DNA from 3 places in the Sporosarcina sp. FA15 genome. Region 3 is predicted to be linked to each of the others. Evidence: riboswitches for the same ligand, from Rfam matches in the RefSeq annotation. Region 3 holds a riboswitch; each other region holds the start of a gene.

What was found. Region 3 has a riboswitch for cyclic di-GMP ahead of ACP8HG_RS13570 (sensor histidine kinase). Riboswitches for the same ligand answer to the same signal wherever they lie in the genome.
Region 1: linked by a shared signal. The riboswitch ahead of ACP8HG_RS01645 (methyl-accepting chemotaxis protein) and the one ahead of ACP8HG_RS13570 (sensor histidine kinase) in region 3 are both predicted to bind cyclic di-GMP.
Region 2: linked by a shared signal. The riboswitch ahead of ACP8HG_RS06715 (response regulator) and the one ahead of ACP8HG_RS13570 (sensor histidine kinase) in region 3 are both predicted to bind cyclic di-GMP.

Annotation. Positions count from the first base shown of each region.
Region 1 is NZ_CP188818.1:318,831-326,914, forward strand. It holds gene ACP8HG_RS01640 (S66 family peptidase) at 1-635, shown strand, start outside; cyclic di-GMP riboswitch class I at 1,196-1,281, shown strand; gene ACP8HG_RS01645 (methyl-accepting chemotaxis protein) at 1,391-3,130, shown strand; gene ACP8HG_RS01650 (SDR family NAD(P)-dependent oxidoreductase) at 3,130-3,882, shown strand; gene ACP8HG_RS01655 (sodium:solute symporter family protein) at 3,909-5,420, shown strand; gene ACP8HG_RS01660 (uracil-DNA glycosylase) at 5,549-6,031, opposite strand; gene ACP8HG_RS01665 (GNAT family N-acetyltransferase) at 6,398-7,249, shown strand; gene ACP8HG_RS01670 (pyridoxal phosphate-dependent aminotransferase) at 7,543-8,084, opposite strand, start outside.
Region 2 is NZ_CP188818.1:1,400,791-1,408,874, forward strand. It holds gene ACP8HG_RS06690 (manganese catalase family protein) at 1-313, shown strand, start outside; gene ytzI (YtzI protein) at 506-658, shown strand; gene ACP8HG_RS06700 (DUF6877 family protein) at 789-944, opposite strand; gene ACP8HG_RS06705 (hypothetical protein) at 1,321-1,551, opposite strand; gene ACP8HG_RS06710 (hypothetical protein) at 1,848-2,246, shown strand; cyclic di-GMP riboswitch class I at 2,460-2,545, shown strand; gene ACP8HG_RS06715 (response regulator) at 2,603-2,944, shown strand; gene ACP8HG_RS06720 (BclA C-terminal domain-containing protein) at 3,858-4,337, shown strand; gene ACP8HG_RS06725 (hypothetical protein) at 4,507-4,713, opposite strand; gene ACP8HG_RS06730 (hypothetical protein) at 4,706-4,897, opposite strand; gene ACP8HG_RS06735 (RrF2 family transcriptional regulator) at 5,530-6,033, opposite strand; gene ACP8HG_RS06740 (carboxymuconolactone decarboxylase family protein) at 6,244-6,687, shown strand; gene ACP8HG_RS06745 (FMN-dependent NADH-azoreductase) at 6,852-7,487, shown strand.
Region 3 is NZ_CP188818.1:2,875,031-2,883,114, forward strand. It holds gene sipW (signal peptidase I SipW) at 1-68, opposite strand, end outside; gene ACP8HG_RS13560 (SipW-dependent-type signal peptide-containing protein) at 16-843, opposite strand; gene ACP8HG_RS13565 (CalY family protein) at 1,005-1,619, opposite strand; cyclic di-GMP riboswitch class II at 2,218-2,299, shown strand; gene ACP8HG_RS13570 (sensor histidine kinase) at 2,352-3,560, shown strand; gene ACP8HG_RS13575 (response regulator) at 3,560-4,204, shown strand; gene ACP8HG_RS13580 (hypothetical protein) at 4,261-4,389, shown strand; gene ACP8HG_RS13585 (SpaA isopeptide-forming pilin-related protein) at 4,678-8,084, opposite strand, start outside.

The DNA of each region.
Region 1 (8,084 bases), 2.1 Mb from region 3:
ATGCAAAAACAGGTATCTCAACATATTATGGACCTGCTTTAATACCTTCGTTCGGTGAATTTGAACCACTAGTAAATGATACTTATCAATATTTCGAACAATATTTTATGAAAGAGACAGAGCTACCTTATGAAGTGCCAATGTCTCCATTTTGGTCTGATGAGCCTGTGAACTGGTTAGAAAAAACGACAGAGAAAACGCTTTTTAATAATAAGTGGGTGACTGGACAAAGTGGTGTTGCAGAAGGACGATTAATAGGTGGCAATGTGAATTCGATGTATGGATTTATTGGCTCTTCTTATTTCCCTACAATTAAACAAGGCGATATTTTATTAATTGAGGATTGTATGAAAAATGCCTCAATTGTTGAGAAGAATTTTGCAATGCTAAAAGTGCAAGGTTTTTTTGATAAAGTTGCTGGTATTATTTTAGGTAAACATGAACAGTATGATGATTTAGGTACTGGCAAGCAGCCATTGGACTTACTGATAGAGCAATTAGATGGGATGGATATTCCCATTTTAGCTGAGTTCGATACGTGCCACACCCATCCAATGCATCCATTAGCTATTGGCAAACAAGTGAAGTTAGATACAGGTTCCAAAAAAGTATTTTGCACGGAAAAATGGTTGTGAAATTTTCAGTATCTAAAACTTTTGTTTAACAGAAATAGAAATAATTTTTGACGATAAGCAATAACAACAAATTGATTATTGAAATGTTGAATTATGTAATTTGTTGTTTATTGCACCAAATGGGCAGGTTAGTGGAAAAAAGTAAAAATGCTCAATAGTAAAAGGGCAAGATAGATCTGATGAAACAGGATAAACAAATAGATAGGTCGAGCAAGCTATTCGCATTTTTATATAGCGTTTTCATAGCAACACCTTTCTATAGCATATTAGGCATTGCTTCTTACCTGGAAGAGGAAAAGTTGAAGTTACCAAAAATGAGAATACTTTTGATATTGAAATTTCCAGCAATGCTATCCTTGTAAAAGAATTGATGTAACAATTTAAAACAGCGGAAAATAAATATGGACGGGGGATTAAAGACACTATTTCTCTTTTTTCACCAATGACTATATACTAGTTTGGTGTTTTAAAAGTAGGACATTAAGTGGCGTCATTATACTATCCTATGAATCTTTTGGTACTTATTATTGCCATCTATTAGACTATGTGGTATATTTTTTGATGGTTATAGGCAAACTTATTGAAAAATAGGGACGCAAAGCTACAGGTCTAAAGTAATTATTACTATGACGGCTGAGCTGCTCAAGAAATGCTAGATAATAGTCTAGTTTTTTTATTTGCCTATTTCATTGTGAAATGGGCTTTTTTTATGTGTAAAGAAAGATACAAAAATTGAAGAGGAGGAAATAATTATTATGAGTTTTTTTAAAAACATGTCATTAAAGTATAAACTTTTACTTACAGTTTCTATTATTGTTTTAGCACTTTTTTCTGTTCTAACGACACAAAGTATTTCTCAATTGAACGGCCAGTTAGAAAATGACCTAGAACAAGAGTTAAAAAGTGTTGGCTTATTGACAGCCATGAACCTAGATTCCAAAGATATAGATGGTCTATTGAAAGTTCAAGGGGAAGACGATCCTGAATTTTTGAAAATGCAAAGTACCTTGGATGGCATAAGGGAAGAACAGGGAATCATGTTTTGGAGTTATATATGGGAGATGGAGGATAATGGCGTCACTCCTATCGGCTATACTGAAAATTTGAATGAAGCGTATGAAGCGGGGGAATTGTTTACTGATCTTGCTCCTGTTCATGTAGATACTGCTAAGCTCGCAATTAAAAATGATCAATCAGAGGTAACAACTATTTTTGAGGACTCATTCGGATCATGGCGAACAGTTTTCAGCCCTCTTAAAGATGAAAGCGGAAATACAATTGCAGTGTTAGGAATTGATTACTCTGCGGATTATATTGATACCATCATTAAAAAAAGTGTTACAAAACAGATTATTATTGCAGTAATCGGAATTTTAATCTTATTAGTATTGCTGTATTTTACAATTGATCGGCTTTTATTACCACTTAAAAAAGTGGTCATTGTTGCAGACCAAGTGGCAAATGGAGAATTGAACGATGTTGATCTTCAGATTACAAATGATGAAGTTGGACAACTTTCACAATCGATAAAAACAATGGTTTCAAAATTGCAACATGTCATATTAAACATTAGAAATACATCTGATCACGTTGCATCATCAGCCAATCAGCTAACTATGAATGCGACAGAATCGTATATTAGTTCAACAAACGTTTCAAAAGAAATGAAGAATATCGCTCAAAATGCTGAAACTTCTTTGGTGATGACTGAAGAAACAGCTGCTGCGATGGAAGAAACAGCGGGGGGAATACAACAAATCGCTGATTCAGCCAATACGGCTTCTGAATCGTCTCTGACGGCCTCAATTGCTGCTGAACAAGGAAATAAGGTTGTCCAACAGGTGATTGATCAAATGCAATTAATTAATACATCTGTAGAACAAATAGAGAAAACTATTAATGGTTTACATGCTAATTCTAATAAGATTAGCGACATTGTGAACATTATTACTGCTATAGCAGAGCAAACAAATTTGTTAGCACTAAACGCTGCTATTGAAGCAGCCAGAGCTGGTGAGCATGGTAAAGGATTTGCTGTCGTTGCAGATGAAGTAAGGCGTTTAGCTGAACAATCATCTCAGTCGGCTAAAGAGATTTTCCAACTAATTCATATGATTCAAACGGATTCTAATGCCTCTGTAACCGTGATGGAAAAAGGAAAAGAAGACGTAAGAGTGGGAATGGATTATACGAATGAAGTAGGCGAGATATTTAAAAGGATTGTACAATCTGCAGATGAAGTCGCAGATCAAATCCGGGAAATTTCTGCTGCATCTCAAGAAATTTCTGCATCCTCTGAAGAAGTAGTCGCATCCGTTAATAATATTAAGAAAACATCTCAACAATCTACCGAGTTTTCATTGAATGTCTCACAAGCTACACAAGAACAATTGGTGTCGATGCAAGAAGTGAAAGAAGCATCTGCTTCATTAGGCCAAACTGCGGAGAAGCTGCAGTCCCTAATTACAAACTTTAAATTGGAGAGTGAAGATTAATGGATTTAAAGCTTACCGGTAAAAATGTTCTCATTACAGGCTCTAGTATGGGGATAGGCAAGGCAATTGCTTTAGCTTTTGCTGAACAGGGAGCAAATATTCTAATAAACTATATTGGCAGCGATCAAGAGGCGGAAACAGTTCGTCTACAAGCGAAGGACCATGGCGTGAATGCACTAAAATATTGTGCGGATGTATCTGACTCTAAACAAGTGCAGGATATGTTTCAGTATATGGACAACCAGCTAGGAGCAATTGATATTCTTGTCAACAATGCCGGGTTTGCACAGAATGCTCCTATTACAGATTTAACTGATGAGCAGTGGGACAAAATGATAAAGGTTCATCTTTACGGAAACTTTTATAATTGCCGAGAAGCGGCGAAAAGAATGAAGGAAAAAAATAAAGGTAAAATTATTAACATCTCTTCAGATATAGGAAGTCTAGGGTGTGAAGAATTTACCCATTATTCAGCGGCAAAAGGCGGTATTAATGCTTTTACCAAAGCTTTGGCAAGAGAGTTGGCACCGAATATATTGGTCAACGCTGTAGCGCCTAGTGGAACACATACTGGCATCCTCGAAGCGTTCGGTGAAAACTATATCGCGGAAGAGTCAGCGAAATATCCACTAAAGCGCTTGGCACAACCTGAGGAAATCGCCAAAACTGTGTTATTTTTAGCATCAGAAAATGCGGATTTTTATACAGGTCAAATACTAACTCCAAACGGTGGAGTAGTTATGAACGGATAAAAGATAGATGAGGAGCACTTGAATTGATGAATATCGTCGTATTTTGTGTATATTTAGTTTTTATTTATTACATTGGCTATAAAGGATATAAGCGCGTCAAAACTGCCGAAGATTTAATTGTGGCGGGCTGGAGTATGCCGTTATCTGTTGTAACTGGGAGTTTAATTGCCGCGTTATTAGCAGCTCCATTCTTTTTTGCTGCTGTCGGCTCAGGTTATACAAGTGGAGGCTTTGAAGGGTCCGCAACAATGGGCGGCCTAGGTACATGTATGATTTTAGGGGCATTAATCTGGACTAAGCCCCTAAGAAGATTAAGAGGATGGACACTAGCGGACTACTACGGATTGAGATATGGTAGTAAAAGATTAGGAGCATACACGGGAATCGTGATGGCGGTAGCATTTGGTATTTTCAATGCCGCGGCTCTCACTGTTGGGGGTACTTATATTATCCAACAACTTTTCCAAATCGATTTCCTTCCAGCCGCACTATTATTTGTTTCGTTAACGGCACTCTACTCCGTTATTGGAGGCTTATGGGCTGTCGCTTACACTGAAATTGTTCAAGGGGCACTAGCGGTAGCGGGAATCCTCGGGATAACTATATTTGTTTTATTCTATTATCCCGATGTTACATTTAACCCTGATTGGTGGAATGTAAATGAATTATTTAGTAGAGGTGGAGTTGAATTCTGGACACTCTATTTAGTTTTAGCTCTTGGTGATATTCCCGCAGTGGATTTAGGTCAGCGTGTTGCAGCGGCAAAAAGTCCGCGTGTCGCACAGCTGAGTATGATTATTGCAGGTTCAGTAATCATCGCTATTAGTTGGATACCTGGAATGTTAGGGGAAGCATTTAAATCTATTTATCCGAACAGTTCCAATCCGGAAACATTGATGCTTGTTTTTGCACAAGGTTATTTCCCACCTATTTTATCTGCTATCTTTTTAACAGCGATGGCGGCGATGGGTATGTCAACTGTTGCGGCATGTTATGTAGCAACCTCAGGAATTGTTACTAAAAATATTTATTTAGATTTTATTAATAAGAATCCTGATCCGAAAAAACTATTGTTTTTTTCAAGAATGGTGATTCTTGCAAGTGCATTGTTAGGTTTAATCCTGGCGCTAAGTGCTCAAAAAGTTATTGATTTAGCCTATTTAGCATGGGATGTTGTATTTGTTACATTGTTCTGGCCAATCGTTTTAGGCCCATTTTGGAAGCGGGTAAGTACTCCGGCTGTATGGGCAAGTATATCTGTTGGACTCGTATATTATATTATTACGTCACTTACTCACGTTCCTGGGCCGAAAATTCAATCGGATGGGTTTTTGGGCTTGTTGGGCGAATTGTGGCTAACGCCTGTTTTCTCAGGTGTGATTTTTTCTGGAGTGACAATTATTGTAATAAGTCTATTAATCCCACCTACCCAACACGTTCTTGACATGCATGAAATTGAAAAAAATAAAGAACTTGATCACGTTGGAAGTAAAGAAGAACTAGAAATATTGAATACTTCAAAACAACCAAATATCTGAGTTGGTAACAGGACATGCTTAATTGTGTGTCCTGTTTTTTTGAATTCTATCTACCATATCTGATTAATTTATCAAACATAAATATTTTTCTAATAGTAATATTGGATTACAAAAACTTCATATCGTAGCTAGAGGTCTAAAGAATGAAAGCGATCCGCAACGAAAGTCAAGTCCTCCAAAAATAAGTTACGTAAGTTTGGACGTCGTCTAACTGCAAGTGGATGGTAGGCGACCGCTGTTTGGAATCCACGTATATCGTGCCAACTACTCCGCATTGACTTCACTTCGGCTTCAGGATTTTGAAAAAAAGACTGAACGGCTACATTTCCTAAACAAAGAATGAGAGTAGGCTTTTTTTCTGTAAGCTGCTGTTCTAAATGCCTCATACAAATTTGACGTACTAATTCTTTGTCGTATGCTCGAACGGGCTTCCTTTTTAGTATAAAAGTGACATACAGATCATCTATTTTCAAGCCAGCTTCATTTGCAACTTCTTGTAGCGTTTGCCGCGTTCCACAAACAAATGACTCGGCTTCACGATCTTCACGTGCTCCGGGATTGTCAAGAATAATCATAATCGGGGCCGCTGGATTACCTTCACCCCATACCATCCGTGTCCCTTGTTCATAAAGGCCGCATTCCTGGCAATTTACAAGGTGATCAGGGGTTGGCTCCTCCAATAACATTTTTGGACAGAAGACAGGCATTATTTTCAGCTCACTTTGACGTTTATTTGCAAAAAAAAAAGAGGAAGCGCCTGTAACAGAAGAACGCAGCCTTAGTACAACACAACCTGTGGCAACATTCTAGGCCAATTTGCAGATTATCCCCAGGGAAGCTTTATAATTTCCAGTGCAATAAGGAGAGCTTTCCACTAACCAATGGATTTCAATCAGAGTCACAGCATATAGGTTAAATGTGGTAGAATTGTTATAATATTTCGATGTTTATTATTTTTATGTGAATGGGGTGTGGGGATGGAGTTTAGACGTTATCAAGATGTGCAAAAATTTGCATTGAAAGCTGAACCTGTTTTAGGTAAAAGGGAAGATGTATACAGTCTTTTTTTCGGTGTATTGCAGGCAATTAAAGCTGGCCGATACGAGAAGCCGTTTATGGCGACGATTGAAGAGGAGGGGCAGGTGCTAGCCTTATTTCAAATGACCTATCCACATCCGTTAAACCTAATTTTTACGGATGAAAGCCGTTTGGAAGAATGTATGGATTTGTTAATAAGAAACCTATTGGAACTTAAAATTGAAATTAGTTCCATCATAGGTTTAAAACCGTGGGCATTCCTCTTCAGTAAGAAATGGGAAGTGAAAACAAGTGTGTATCCTCAATTGATGATGGACCAGGGATTGTATCGATTAGATAATATAGATGAAACACTTGAACACAGTCCAGGCTCTTGGCGTTTGGCAAATACGGATGATTGTTCACTCATTGAGATGTGGTTCAACTTGTTTGAGGAAGATGCAGGACTTCCGCTAACAGCAGTGGAAGATGTGAAAAGTCGAGTTGCATCATTTGTAGCCGAACAGGAAGTATTTTTGTGGGAGGATAATGGCAAAGTAGTTTCCATGATGAAAAAAGCCCGACCGACAAATCATGGCGTAACTGTCTCCCTTGTATTTACACCAAAGGAAGAGCGAAAGAAAGGCTACGCGCGGACGATGGTAGCAGCTGGAACAAAGGAACTTCTAAAAAAATATGATTTTTGTGTGCTTTACACTGATTTGATGAATCCGACAGCAAATAAAATCTACCAAGAGATCGGCTACAAGAGAATTGCAGATTCTATACAGATTGGATTTAGCTTGAAATGAAAAAGGTGTGATCTTTATAGGAAATCTGAATCACATAGTTGATCGAAATTTATATGAAAATATCTGATATGGGAAAAATTAATTCCGAAACTAGAAGATAAATATGACACAAACAATCACAATAACTAGCTGGAAAGTACAGAGAAGAAGGCGTGGCTGGATCCATCATGTGATAAGTCCAAATGATATTCGCTCTTTTCAATGTTTCTAACGAACTAAGAATATTTCATGTCAAAAAAGCCAAGAATAGAAAACTCCTGGCTTTTTTGATATGAAATTCAAATTAAATTATTTTATCGTGAAAAAATATCGAGTTTTTCAATTCGTGCAACTGCTTCTTTTAAACGGTCTTCACTTTCCAATAAGCCAACACGTATATATCCTTCACCATACCTTCCAAAAGCATGGCCCGGTGCTACGGCAATGTCTGCTTTGTCTAATAGTAACTTGGTGAATGATTCGCTTGTATATCCTTCTGGTACAGGTAACCAAGCGAAGAAAGATGCAGCGGGCGCGATGACATCCCAACCGATTCGTTTACATTCGGAAATTAAGACATTCCGGCGGCTTTCGTAAAGTGAAACGAGCTCATCCACACAATCCTGGCTTCCCGATAATGCCTCTGTTGCTGCGCGCTGAATTGCTGGGAATATATCTATGAATAAATGATCCTGCAATAAGCTGATTGCTTCGATAATATCGGCATTACCGATGGCAAAACCGACCCGCCATCCCGCCATATTATACGTTTTTGACAATGTGTACATTTCAATTCCAACTTCTTTTGCACCTTCTGCTTGCAGGAAACTGACAGGTTTCGCACCGTCAAAACCGA
Region 2 (8,084 bases), 1.5 Mb from region 3:
TAACGCACATCAGAATGCGTTTGCAAAAGCATTGGAAACGCTCGGCGTTGATTGGGGCAAGCTGTTCCCTGTCCCGAATTACGATATAAATAAATATCCTGAATGCAGAAAATATGTGGAGTTAGGGTATCATAATGCCCAGTTCAATTTCAGATTAGACCCAACTAGAATCGGGGAAATTTTCCAAGGACAGTCCCCTAGCAGAAATAATGGCGAACTTAAAGTTACTCCTCCACCTGCTGGATTCCCGGTTCCTTTACTGCCTGACATGCCAAATGAACATAGTCCAGGTATTCAAGACATGAATAACTAAATTCTTTCAGTCCCTATATAAGGGACTGTTTTTTTATCTCTTCGTGTAACTAACCTCATTAAATAGAACCTCACAGAACTCAGATTTATAGGATTGTTTCCAAACTGTCACCGATCCATAACTGACTAACCTATAATTAAGCAGATTTCGTAGTAAACTTACATTAGATAAAGTCAGAATGGAGACTATCAAATGACAGTTACAACATGGATTTGGATATGGATTTGTATTATTATCTTTGTTTTAGAACTCATTTTCATCTATTTCGTCGTCCATAAAAGTTATCGATATAAACATACGATTGATCCGATTGATGATCATATAGAAGAAATGAATAGAGAGTGAATCGATATAGATTAATGAATTATTTCTATGAAAATTAATTTATACATATAGAGCGGACCGGCATATGACAGTAAAAGTCCTTTCTATCATTTTGACAGCGCATCAAAAATAGTAAGTTGCTGCACCACGGTTAACACTCCCTCACAGAATGTTTGGTGCTGACGAATATACGGATCGTCCTATCGCTAGCACTCCACATCCAATCCCTGGTGCGTCGTTCAATATCTTTCAGCACCTCTAACAGTAACCGGGTTAAAAGTTTGATTATTTCTTCGTATGAGGTCATTCAGTTATCTACTTCGCTTTTTGGTCAGACTATGCGTTCCCACTTATTGCACTAGCTTGTAAATTTGAAATAAACTCCTAAAAAAAACACTTTTAGTTACAGTAACCATGGTACAATCATTCTAAAGGAGGGATATCCTTGAGATACATTCTAAGTGTTATTATTTCGATTCTTGTAATAGTTTTACTGCTTAAGCTAATAGGCGTACTGTAAACAGTCACATTATCTTTAAACTAAAAGTCAGTGGTTTTTTTCCAGGTTCTGCTTCTATATCGCTTAGGTGCCTGGGGGAAGAAATTGATTTCGTTATGATAATATCTAGTCCTCTTCTTAATTTACTGCATATAATGGGTCTCCCATTTCCTCGTACTGTGCGTTAAAGTAACGAACTGTCAGCCTGCAAAAAGCCATTTGTGGTGCTTTCAAATTCCTGTAATAAATCCCTATCTGTGTGATCCTGCGTATTAGGCGCATTCATGAATTTCATAAATGCATATTCTTTAGTCCGTAGATTCGGTTCGGCCTCGTTTAGAATTTCATCCACACTTTCCGCTACAATGACTTCGATATACATTTCTGTTGCCTTTTTATAAGGAGTTGTCTTCAAGTCGTTTTCCTCCACGTTCACCGCTACCAAGCCTTAATGCTCGTTTTTATTACATTCGCAATAAAATAGTTTAATAAGTTTCCATCACATCTGCTACATATTTTGGTCGAACTGCGTACTACATTTTGATGGCTTTCACTGCATTTTCACTTTGCAAAAAAGCAAGAATCGTCAAGGAACATTGAATGTAATAAGCTAATAAAAAGCATAAAGAATATTAAGGTATAGCCAGTCATACATTTAATCAATGTTGTTGTTTGTAATAGATATCAAAGTATTACAGAGGGAGAATAGCTATGAGCGTTGAGTTTGTTTTAATGGCACCAACAGCTCTTCAAGTGTTTAAGGCAGGAGAGTCCAATCCAAAAAAAGTAAAGCGGATTGTTTATGGGCAAGCTACATCTGACGCAAATGGTATAGCCACACTTTATTTCACAGAAAACGGATTATCTAATGGTATTCCATTATTAACAACTATTGACTATGCTGTATCAAGCGTATATTCTACAAATCCTTCGATAAATGCAAGACCGAGAGTACAAATGCGAGAAAAGAATGTTGCTGCAAAATTCGTCTCTGCTAATGTCACAAATAATAGTAGTATAGTAGTACTAGGAATTAATGTATTAGGTTCAGAAAATCCAGTGAGTGGAATTCTTGTAGATTTTATGATTTTAGGTAGCTTTGATAGGTAAGAGAAAGCGACAATAATTTTGAAAAACGTGGATTAACAATGGTTGTTCGAAATTTCCGGGCATAAATCTCAAGATGACTGTGATAAAGACTGCTGATTATTTTTAATCAGTGGTCTTTTCTTTTCGGACAGCACATGTTAATAACCCACCTATTTGCCTACTACTCCTTTGTATTAGACTCTTTCATAAGATTGTTCTATCAAAGTATGTTAGTTTGTATATAGGCAAACTTATCGAAAGGTAAGGACGCAAAGCCAAGGGCCTAATACAACTATTTGTAATGGTAGCCGGTTACCAAGTGTATTGCTTTCTATCACTTGTTAAAAAGGATGAGGATCATTTTCAATAAATCAGTAATGCTCGTAGATGATTCAAAATTCATGAGAAATCTATTAAGAAATATTATCGTAAGTAACGGTTATTATGTCGTAGCTGAAGCTGGGAGTGGAGAAGATGCTGTGCCTCTTTATAAATCACACTTCCCGCATATCGTTTTATTGGATATCACTTTACCAAATATGAACGGTATCGCTACGCTAAAAGAAATTAAGAAAATAAACCCCAATGCTCGTGTTGTTATGTGCTCAGCCTTAGGGACTCAAGATTTAATAATTGAGGCTTTAGAAAATGGAGCCGCAGATTTTATCGTGAAGCCTTTTTTTGATGGACTTATTACCCAATTAAATAAAATCTATTGAAAAACATAGTACACTAACATAAAAGACCAAGAAATTACGGTCTTTTTTTCATCTTAAATGTACAATTCGTGTTTACTCCATCACTTCCCCCGCCCATGCATCCAACCAATTTAATAAAATCCTAACGCGATTAACAAAGTCAAAATAATGAATGTCCATCCTTCAAACGAGGTCATTACTGTCGCCATAACTTCCAAGCCTCTTGCCTTTTCTCATACAACTCCCGCTGCAACAATGGCTCGTACACCACAACCTTGTAACGGGATGGCCACTCATTTAAAAACCTCGAAGTCAAATTAGCGAAAGCCTACAGTGACACATTCACTTTTCAAATTGGTGGAATATTTGGAGATTGTTTTCATTTAAACCCCTCATAAGCCTTGAGGCATAAGCATTGTTGCTACTATGAATTATTTCGTGCTAGACTAATCAGCCGTTTCGTACGTACGTTCTGCAGGTGTGATAATATGATAGTTTCAGCATCCAGGTACTAATCGACTATGCCACGCCGTTAAAGTAAAGTCGTAGGAAATCTTTTGAATTCGTGTGGTTGGGGGACATTCAGGGGGACACATTAAATGCGGACAGGCGCACGACTTATAACATAATAACAGCCACCTTCTCAATCGAGTTGGTGGCTGTTTTTTTACTCACTTTTCATTTCCCAGCTTTTCAAACAAGTGGTTGACTTTATCACACATTTCTTCAGTTTCACCAGGATCAATCTCTTGTCTATTTCTTTTTTAGTAATCAACAAGGTGTTTGCCCTTCATTTCCTCTTTTGCAAGAATAGGATACTACAGATGGAGGTGAAAGAATGAATTTTAATAACCACTTCTCTAATCGTAAATGTAGTAAATGTCACATCAGTCCATGTTCTTGCAAAAATATATGTAGAGTACCAAGAGTGTTCATGGGGCCAATCAGGGCTATCGGGCAGGCTGGCTCCACTAGTACTATCGGAGCCACATGCGGGTTATGCGAATACGGGTATATTTACAATCTAACTCCTCAAACGGTACCTATAGAAGCTGATGTTTTGTTTGATTCAAATGGATTAATGACACCTGGAATTGTGCATACCCTTGGAACCTCTCAAATTATGATTAACGTTCCGGGAGACTACGAGGTTACTTTCTCTGTATCAGGTACGGAACCTAACCAATTTGCACTGTTTTTAAATGGATCGCTGGTTCCCGGAACAGTCTATGGTTCAGGTGCTGGCACTCAGCAAAACAACGGGCAGGCTATTATTGCCATAGTAGCCAACGATGTTCTTACCCTTCGAAATCATTCTTCTGCTGCAGCAGTTGGTCTTGCGTCTGTGATAGGTGGTACACAAGCTAATGTAAATGCTTCTATTGTCATTAAGATGTTGAATCCCAATGCTTAGGTAGAAATTATTCGGTATAAAACATCTTGGTTTCACTGGATTTTAATACAGGCTTCAACAATCACCTGATGCAAAACTTCTAAAAATAGAGGTGAAAAGTCGGAAGTAATTACTATCCATAGAAGAAACTCAAAAACAAATCGACCTTTCCCTATTCGGATTGGTCGTTTTAATTTACCGGTTCAATTAAACAAGTCGATGCCTCCTTAAACAAACAAACGATTCTAATTTGCGCACCGACAAACTTCAACATGTTCGCTGCATTACAAATGAATGCAATATTCAATAAATTCCTATCCGGTATTATCCCAGATACCAGATTGAAAAGGCGACCTTCTTTCGTCGAGAGGTCGCCTTTACCCTGTTTATTATTCAACACATTCCACTCCGATTATGTCCTCCACCGGCATACGGTCCCTACCGAATGGACTATCGACCGTAATCCACATCGCCTCAACATTTATTTCTTTTATGACAACCATGTAAAAAATGACTTTCCCTTTATCCCACAACTTTACGTGTACTTTGCATTCCCTTTTTTGCGCAACTTCTATTTCCATGCCAGTCGTGGACGGAAAATTTAAAGTTTCCAGTATTTCCGCTTGTATATCCTTGACTGTTTGTTCTGGATCACCCCACAACTTTTCAGTTCCAGTTAGATCAATAAATCATTCATCGTTTCTGTTGTCAAGTAATTGTTTACTATTTGTCTTCTAAATCTTGGATTTTGTGTCACTTAGAAGTAAATTTCGGTCAACAGCGTCATGTAAACCTGCATTTTTCTGTAATTTAAAAGAATCCATATTGAAAAATTTAATCAAAATAGATTCTTTTTATTAAAGCCTGAGTTTACATAAAAATTATTTAATTAGAAACTTAAACATCTATTAAATATACTAAAAAAGATTTAGGGCATCTTGGGATAAGTCTGTTCAAAATCCCTTTTTTACAAGCCGCTAAATGGAAACTGAAATTTTTGAAAGAAGAAAAACAGTAAAGACTTTAAAGGGGTTCGAAAACAATGGATTTGGATTAACCGGTTGTTTGATTGGTCAAGTATGAATAATTCAGGATGAAGATAGTTTTTCAATCCTACCCATTCAGCGTGTTGTATCCAAACGATTTCACATTGAATTTGCTCCCGACTTCCCCATAATAAGTGAACCAGAAACTTCCCCATTTAAATTCACCATTAAACATTGTTGCTATTAGCAAAATATTCACGAGTATCTTTGCGCGATTGTGGGGTTAATACGCGATCAAGCTCTTCATTCAACCAAGTAAGTGACTTGTTACGAAGAATATTGCGCATACTATCTTCTGCTTCGAGCATAACTAAGTTAATCACACAGGGAGAAGCTAGAGCGCATGCTGCATAGTCTTCATCCCGGCATAGGTAGCTATTATTTTTAATATTTTTACATTGAAAAATGGGGGAAGCACCTTCAACAGCTTCAATTACATCCCAAAAAGAAATTTCCGCAGGAGACTTGGCCAGTTTATAGCCTCCTTTTACACCTGGAACAGAACTTACGATACCCGCTTTTGTTAATTTACTAAAAATCTTCGAAAGATAGGTCTCTGAAACGCCTTGAAAAGCGGAAAGTTCTTTAATCCCAATTGTGTCATTAGGAGGAATATCAATTAAATATACCAAGCAATGCAATCCATATTCAACACCAATACTATACTGCATGCAAACACCTGCTTTCTACATATAAAGATTGCTACTAACCATCTTAGGTGGATTTAAAACCCTTGTCAAATATGGAAATTTTCAGCTATTTTTTTTGTTGACAGCCATAAACTAAAGAGTTATATTGTGGTCATAACCTATCGTCGATTGATGTTATCGACGATAGGTTGTAGAGGCAAGGACAAATTTAGATTCACGGAGGAGATTACTATGAAGGTTAGATTAAATCATATCAGTGCAAGCCCAGGTGCTTTGCAGGCAATGATGAAACTGGAAGGGTTTATTAAGACAAGTGGATTGGATGCTAAGCTATATGAATTCATTAAGATCAGAGCATCACAAATTAACGGGTGTGCTTATTGTATGGACATGCATACACGGGATTCAAGGAAAATGGGCGAGACGGAGCAGCGGATTTATTTACTTAACGCGTGGCGTGAAGTACCCTTTTATTCCGACAAAGAAAGAGTGGTGCTTGAGCTTACGGAAGCTGTAACCCGTATTTCAGAGCAAGGTGTGTCGCAGGATTTGTATGAAAGAGTTCGGGCACATGTGGATGAGGCAGAATATGTGGCAATCATTATGGCGATTAATACCATTAATGCATGGAATCGAATCGCCATCTCCACGGGGATGTTCCCTGAAAAGGAGTAAAGAGAAGCTTACTGAGAATAGTGAAATTTAATAAGAATAACTTTAGGATAGCTCTTACAATTGTATGTCCATTGAAGACCGAGGCCGGTCTTCATGGCTTACCTTAATGAGCATCGCTAATCAATTAAATTCAGGTCCTAGTTAACCTCGAGGAGAAATCAATCATGTCAACCGTCTTATACGTAACCGCACACCCACTAGATAAGAGTGAATCCAATAGTTTGTCTGTAGGCCACGAGTTTATCCAAGCTTACCATGGAGCAAACCCAAACGATGAAGTTATTCATCTAGATCTATATAAAATAGATATCCCGCAACTAGACACCGAAGTGTTAAGTGGTTGGGGCCTATTGAGAAGCGGCAGTTCTTTTGATCAATTGAGCGCGGGTTCTCAGGCTAAAATAGTTCGTTTGGGTGAACTGGTTGATCAATTTCTCGCTGCAGATAAAATCGTAGTCGTCAATCCAGTTTGGAATTTCTTATTCCCACCTGTATTGAAAACTTATATTGACGCCATATGTGTACCAGGAAAAACAGTTAAATATACGCCAGAAGGCTTTATTGGCTTAGCATCTGACAAAAAACTGCTTCATATTCAAGCTTCCGGCAGCGTGCTCTCCGAGGGACCAATGGCAGGGTTCGAATTCAGCCACCGATACTTGACAGCTGTATCTAAATTCATAGGTATACCTTCAATTGATGTTATTTATATCGAGGGCATGAGCGCTGCACCAGATCAAGCACTTACGATTAAAGAAAAAGCTATTCAACAAGCGATCGAACTAGCCAAAAGCTTCTAAAGTTCGTGAACTAAATAACTGAATCGGGTGTGACAATGAATCAAATATTTCCAGTATCATCTCAGCACCATGCTGTATTTGGTTGGTTAAACAGTAACTTGAGTTTCTCATTTGCAGATTACCATGATCCTAAAACTACGAGTTTTGGACTCATGCGGGATTTGAATGGTGACTTTATATTAAGTCTTCGTGGTTTAGCGATACACCTCTATCAAAACAGGAAAGTCGTATCTATCGTTCTGAGGGGTCAGTTAGAACTCAAAAAAGCATCGTGAATACATTTTATTTGTTTTAGCTGGGGCATGCAACTTCGGTTTATTATCTAATTTTGTAAAGAAGACTTATGAGTCTGGTTTCCATGTCGGTGATGTCGTCGGTAGCCATGTACATCATATCTAGGTGTTCACGATATTCCACTGACCTAACTAATTGATTATGCACACTCGTTTCCCATTTTTCATTAGCATACAGAACGATCGTTCCTATCACAACTGAATATCAGAAATTAATAAATTATACCAAATGATATTTGGATAAATAAAAAAGCGGCATTCCACAATCTAATCTGTGGAGGAGCCGCTTTTGCTATGGTCTTAT
Region 3 (8,084 bases):
ATGCCTGAGACGATGCTACTTATCCTCTTCATTCGTTTCTTCTTTTTCATTAATTTCTTCTCTCTCATTTGTATCACCTTCTACTTTCTTTGTGTTATTTTCTGGTTTTACGACAGCGTTCACTTCAGCTTCATTCTTTGTTTCAGAGTTATTTTCTGGAACCTTACTTTCTATAGAATCCTTTTCTTCCGGTTTCTTTTCAGTAGATTCATCAACAGATCCATCCTTGCCGTCCGGCTGTTTTTGACCGTCATCTTCAGGCTTCTGCTGCTCGTTCTCTTTGTTAGCATCCGAATCTGCTTTATCATCTTCACCTTCTATGACCTTATCCTTTTCAATTTCTTCCTTAGATTCATCATCTATATTCTTGCAGTCGGCCTTTATTTTCTCGCTTGATACAGCATCCTGTTCGTTTTCTCCAACAGACTTATCATCTTCGCGCTTGCAGTCGACATCGCTTGGTGCAGCATCCTGTTCTTCTTTTTCCTTAGACTTATCATCTTTGTCCAGGCAGTCGACTTCGGTTTCCTCACCCGATACCGTGTCCTTATCGTTTTCTTCCTTAGGCTTATTATCTATGTTCTCACGGTCGATCTTGATTTCCTCACCCGTTACAGCATCCTTTTCAATTTCCTCACCGCATTGATTCATAAGTACAACCGGGACTTCCCATCCGGCAGTGATCATCTGGGAGACTTCCGACTGGCTACTGAGATATGCGGATGTGTCAGACGAAATATAACTAATGCTAAAGATGACTAAATAGCATATGAGTGCCAATTTTAAAGTCAGAAATGGACCTTGATGCTTTTTCCTACGTTTGCGCCTTCGGCTGGTTTTCAACCTGATCCCGCCTTTCGATTTTTTACCACTGGATTTTTCTTACGTATATTCCTCAAAACATAAAATCGAGTTATATGTTGAGAAATATATATAAGGAAGAGCATTGGTTGATTGATGAAATAAAAGGAAGGAGGAGAAGTGCTCTCCTCCCGGGATATATGTTATTTCTTTTCCCCTTTTGTCTGCTGTGCATCAAATGTCCATTTAAGCTCTAAAGAATCACCTTGGAATTCGTTTTGATCTTTGTCGTTCTCGACAAATTCGAATTGTACGGACAGCGTGTCAGAATTGCCGGCTTTTAAACCGCCTTTTTCTTCAAGGTATGGGACAAAGACTTTATTTGCAACGGCATCTGGTGTCATACCCTGTAACTCAGCAAGAGTTGTTTGGTAAACCACGTTGTCCAGTCCAGTCCACGGTCCCGTGATTGATTTATCGTGGTTCCACATGAAGTTAACTCGGATATGACTTCCAAAGTTTTCTACATTATCACCATTTTTGTCTGTTACTGAATACTCTGTCTTAAGTAATACCTTGGATATGTCGAGTGTGCCGTCATTTTTCAATGTAAAATCACGATTCATCCAGTCACCAGGCTTAATGTTTTTTACATCGATAATTGTTTCAGGCTTTAGTGATAAATCCAGTGTACCGGCAGCGAATGTATTCGTGCTTGTTTCCACATCGTTGAAATAAGCATATGTTCCTCCACCGATCATACTTACAGCCAATGCCCCAGTTGCGATACCCATTGCTAGCTTCTGTTTAATACCCATTTTTAATTTCCTCCAATTAGTTTGTATTTTTTCGCTTTTATTGAATGCTTGTTCTTTGTTCTTCCCTGCGACTTGGAAGAAATTATTTTCTTCTTCGATCTAAGGTATGAGTTCATTTTCACCTGATAAAGTAGCCTTGATTGCATGCACCATTTTCATAGTTTGGCAGCTGTTGTGATCCTTGACACCCCTTTAGTAGGTGTCATACTTTTTCATGGAAATCTCCTCCAATGCTTTTTTCGGCTCGTTACCATTTTTGTAACTACTTTTAGTATAGGAGTATTCCTTGCGGGCATCCTCACTCTAAAGAGTGATTTTCTGATATCGTTTGTCTACCCCGGTTTTCCACCTTAGTGTAGAGTCGGTGCACTTTCGTACCAGTTCACTTCTACTTCTGTTAATGAATAGCTCACTCGGAAGTAATAGCTCTATCTTATAGAAGTAACCTTTAATATTGATTTACTGATAGGTAACAAGTAACTGAAAAGTCTTAATTCGCTAAAATACAAGTTAATAACAAAAAAAAAGAACCTCTTCAACCGCAGGAGATGACGTCATATTCAATGTAATTTGGTTATACTGAACTATATAAAAGAATATAATTTACGGAAACTGTGAAATACATCCTCTATATGGGCACCTTGGATGTATGGAGTTATTGGTGCAACCGACCTAATTACACTTGGACATTATGTTCAAGTTGATTGGGTTTTTATTATGAAATGAGAGGGTGTGACAAAAATCAGAAAGATTCTAGCTGATATATTAGAAGGATACACTCAGAAAGCTTCTGCTTTGGATTTGGTACAAGCATGCGCTACTAATAAACCAATCGAAACGAATGATACCTATCTAGATACATTGAAGCACGGTATATCGCTGTACCACCTAATGGATAATTCAAGCCCTCAAATTATAATGAATGAAATAATGGCAGCTATCATCAAGCTTACACATAGTGGAGAAGCATTCTTTTGGTTGACCGACATAAATCATCAAAATAGCTACCTAACATCTTCTACGAGTAATCCCCACATTGAAACTAGCCTAAGAAAACAATGGAATACTATACGCCTGGAGAAAGAACTGTTTGTCAGTAAGATTAACGAGGATTGGTACGGTATGAAAGTAATTAGAACCTCCACTACTACTGGTGTGATTGGAGTTAAGATTTCCGGTTCAAGTGAGTCTAGAGAAACATTGCTCTTTAATCGCCCATTTGAGTTTTTAGCCGAACTTAGTGAAATAATGCTCGAAAGAATTCATACAGATTCAATGAAGGAGCAAATGATTGTAATTAAGGAGCAGAATCGTATCTCCAATGAAATTCACGACAGTGTTTCACAAAGATTGGTCGGTATTGTATATTCTCTGCACAGTTTACAAACAAAAAGTAAAGGCATGACAAGTACTGAGTTGAATGATGAATATCAATTTCTTTCACAATCTGCCAACACTACACTAAAGGAACTACGGTCGACGATATACGGTCTCAACTCGACGAAGAATGGCGAAAATTTTTTTCAAGTTGGGCTGCAAAACTATTTTGACGAGTATGCACGGTTAAGTGATATACGAATTGATTATCAGATAACGGGTGATGAAGCTTTACTATCAAGCGAACTAAAACAAGCACTCTATAGAATTATTTGTGAAGCTTGCGGAAATGCCGTTCGCCATGGCCAGTGCACGGCTATTGAACTCAGATTATCTATACTGGACGAGAAAACTGTATTGGAAATTCATGATAATGGAATCGGAATTAATTCGCACATATCCGAAGGCCAGCATGAAAAAGGAATCGGTCTTTTCAATATGAGACGTCTTGTAAGTACTTTTGCAGGAACGTTTTTGATAAGTGGATTACACGGGATAGGGACAGAAATACAAATCGAAATTCCAACCGCAAAAATACTTGAGAAGGTCCAGGTGATTGGCTAATGCAAATTGTTATTGTCGACGATCATCCATTAGTAAGAAAAGGATTAACATCTATCCTTACTATAGATGGAGCAATTGAAATCCTAGGTGAAGCAGCAAATAGAAATGACGCGCTAACTCTATTCCATGACACTACACCTGATTTGGCGATAGTGGATCTTCGCTTGGGAAATGAATCTGGTTTGGAATTAATTTCGGAAGCGAAACAACAAGGAATAACCTGTAAATTCGTCGTGCTAACTTCATCGACGGAAGAGCACGACTTTAAACAGGCAAAAGAAATAGGTGTCGATGGCTATATATTAAAAGAGGCATTACCTGAAGAACTGATCCATGCCCTCGGAGTTATCGGCAGAGGTAGAAAGTATTATGATCCAGGGGTGTTTGATTTGGTGATAAAATCGAAGGAAAGCCCTTTTGAAAATGATAGGCATATCGAACAGCTAACACCGAAGGAAAAGGAGATATTACTCGAACTCGGGATGGGCCATTCAAATAAACAAATTTCACAGGCTTTATATATTACAGAGTTTACTGTAAAAAAACATGTCAGTCAGGTATTAGCAAAGTTAGATCTTGCCGATCGAACAAACGCGGCATTGTATGCCAATGCTAAGGGCTTGGTGGCGTATAGTGTGAATTGAATGTATGTTTAGCGCTAAAAACTCCCACGATTAGTAACCTCGTGGGAGTTTTTCTGTTGGATAGAGTGGTGGAAAGATACGATCAGTTGAAATACTATATGCTCGGGTGGGCGACAGTTTATGATCGGGTGGCGGGATATATGATCGGCAGGCCGGCAGTTATGATTGGATGGCCGGATATATGATCGACTGCGTGGCGGTTATGATTGGGTGACGGGTTATATGATCGGCAACCCCGCGTTTATGATTGGGTGGCGGGATATATGATCGGCAACCCGGCGGTTACGATTGGGTGGCGGGATATATGATTGGTCGGCCGACGGATTCGAATGGTCATTCGCACTTCGGGTATTCTGAATGTTGTCATGCGGAATAATTCTCCTATATAAAGCTCTTTGTCCTACTAAAATTCAACAAAAAAACAAAACCAGTCCCTTTAAAGCGAACTGGTTTTGCATAGGGCTATCTTATTGTTAAATCTCACTTTGCGTTTTGCGAGATTTTTTTCGTCTAAAGAACATCCAAGCTCCAAGTAGAATTATTCCAAAACCGGTCGCCATTGAACCGATTGGGAATGCTTCACCCGTTTGAGGTAATTTTTTACTTGGAGTCACTAAATCGGGATTACTTAGGTTACTCGGATTACTTGGATTGCTTGGATTGCTCGGATTACTTGGATTGCTTGGATTGCTTGGATTACTTGGATTGCTTGGATTGCTTGGATTGCTTGGATTGCTCGGGTTACTTGGATTGCTTGGGTTACCCGGTACGCCCGGATTCTCTTGTTCAACCGGTTCGCTTGGTTCAACTGGATTGCCTGGTTCACTTGGTTTGCCCGGTTCACTTGGTTTGCCCGGTTCACTTGGTTTGCCCGGTTCACTTGGTTTGCCCGGTTCACTTGGTTTGCCTGGTTCACTTGGTTTGCCTGGTTCACTTGGTTTGCCTGGTTCACTTGGTTTGCCTGGTTCGCTCGGTTTGCCTGGTTCGCTCGGTTTGCCTGGTTCGCTCGGTTTGCCTGGGTCGACCGGTGGATAATACGGATTATATTTATTTGTTTTAATTACCTGTACCGTAACTGTCTGACCTTTAATAATTTCAAATTTTACTGGTGTAGTATCTAGAATATAATTAGTTGGAGCTTTTGTCTCGATGAACTGGTAGTTCCCTGGTTTTAAATTATCTACAACTAGTTTACCATCTTTATCCGTCGTTAAATCTTCTTTCAGCGTGATGCCTTTTGCATCTAGCAGTTTAAAGACTGCACTTGCAAGTGTTCCATTCCCATTATGTTCGGGACGCTTCGTAAGTTCAACTGAACCTGTTGTTAATTCGTTAAAGGCTTCCACTGTTTCTATAGCAGTTGGCCCTAGGATAATTGTAAATTTGATTGGAGTTGCATTCAGATCATAACCAAATAGTGTTTTCGTTTCTACAAACTGATAGTTACCTGGTTTTAATTCGTCTACAACAATTTTACCAGTTTCATCCGTTACCAATCCTACTTGAATCGCGTTACCTTTTTCATCTTGCAACTCAAATTCAACATCTGCTAAAATTGCACCATTATTGTCTTTATCGTATTTCGTTAATTCAACTGAGCCTTTAATGATCGTATTCGGAATTTCCAATCCACGCGTTTCAGTTTGACCTTTGTCAATCGTGAAATTAATTGGTGTATCGTCTAATTCATAGCCAAAAGGCGCCTTCGTCTCCACGAACTGATACTTTCCTGGTTTTAATTCATTTACAACCAATTTCCCATCAGCATTCGTTGGTAGGTTTTCTTGGAGCATTTCACCTTTTTCGTCTAGCAATTTAAACTCTGCACCCGCTAGAGTGACTGCATTGTTATCGCTGTTCACTTTAACGAGTTCAACAGAGCCACGCGTCAAATTATTGTCTGTTGAAATCTGGAGCACTTCAGATTGACCTTTGTCAATCGTAAACTCAACTGGAGTTGGGTCTAAGTCGTAGCCAAAAGGTGCTTTTGTTTCGACAAACTGATACTTACCAGGTTTCAAGTTGTCTACAACGATTTTACCTACTTCATTCGTTAGTAAGCCTTCTTCTAGTACTTTACCTTCTATATCTAGCAATTTAAATTCTGCACCTGACAATGTGTTTGTCGGGTCTTCATTGTCGACCTTCGTTAACTCTACAGAGCCCGTCGTCAATTCATTTTCTGCTTTGACTGTCACCACTTTGACATCAGCTGTTGTTTTACTTTTTTCAATTGTAAACAAAATTGGTGTTTCATCTAACACATAACCGAATGGTGCTTTCGTTTCTACGAATTGGTAGCTACCCGGTTTCAAGTCAGTAACAAGCAACTTGCCATTTTTGTCAGTTTTCAATGCCGATTGAAGTACTTTCCCATCAGTATCTTGCAGTGCAAATTCTGCACCTTCTATTACCAATTCAGCATTATCTTTATCGACTTTCGATAATTCAACTGAACCAGTTACCAATTTATTTGGTGCTTCGACTGATGTTGTAATTGAAGTTGCTCCAATTTCAATATTGAAGACAATCGGTTTTGGATTGAGTTGATAGTACGCAGGTGCTTTCGTTTCTACGAACTGATAAGCTCCTGGTTTTAAGTTAGGGACAGTGATTTTACCGTCTTGATCCGTTGAAATTCCACCTTGAATTTTCTTACCTGTTGCATCTTGTAATTCAAAGATTGCGCCTTCCAATGTTGTTTCGGAATTGTCCTCGTCAATTTTTGTGAGGACTACGGATCCTAAAATCATTACATTCGTTGCTGTCAATTCAAGAATCGTATTTTGAGACTGTACAATCTTGAATGGAACTGGTGTCTGATCTAGCTTATAACCGAATGGCGCTTTCGTTTCAACAAACTGATAGCTGCCTGGATTTAAACCATTTTTAATGATTTTTCCGTCGCTATCTGTTGTCAAACCTTGTTCAAGCACTTTTCCAGTTGCATCTTGCAACTCAAATACTGCATTTTCAAGCGTGATTTCCGTATTTTCTTTGTCGACCTTCTTAAGTTCGACTGCCCCTTTAATAATCTTATTCGTTACCGGTCCAACTTTCAGAACTTCAAGTTGGTTTTCTCCGATTGTAAATTGGATTGGCGTATCATCTACTAGATAACCTGCTGGAGCGATAATCTCGACGAATTGATACTCTCCTGCTTCAAGATTTTCCACATGAATTATCCCATCATCATTCGTCGTCTTAAGTCCAACTGTTTTATACTGATCACCATCTTTTCGTTCCAGCATAAAGTTGGCTCCCTTTAACTTCTTATTATGGTCCTCGCTATCTACTTTCTCTAATTGAACAGCTCGCACAATCTTTTTGTTCGTAACAAGTTCATGGTTCCCTACTTTTTCTGCATCTCCATCGACGTATGCCTTATTAATTGTAATTGGCATCACTTCTTCATTTTCAAGATATCCTTCTGGAGCTTCAGTCTCTACCAAGAGGTACTCACCCCAGAGTAACCTGTCGAATGTGACGACTCCATTTTCATCAGTAACTCCTGTTTTAATAGTTATTCCACTATCTTTGTCTTTCAATATGAATGTAGCACCGTCAAGTAGTTCGCCAGTTACAGCATCTGTTTTCGTTAGTTGTAGGCGTCCTAATTCACCTGAGCCATCTCCCATACCCGAAGTTTTTCTCACTTCGATTGTGCTGGTCGTTTCCTCATTTTCAGAAGCAACATGCTCACCAGTAAATGAAACTTTATTTGTAATACTTGCTGGTGCTTTTAGAATAAATGATTGATATTCCAAAATATACGGTTCACTAATTTCATTTACAAATGAAAGTTCGAATGCATAAGGTTCGTGACTTTCATTGAAATCGATTTTATAGTCTGTGCCTTTTGTTAATTCTGCACCTTTAG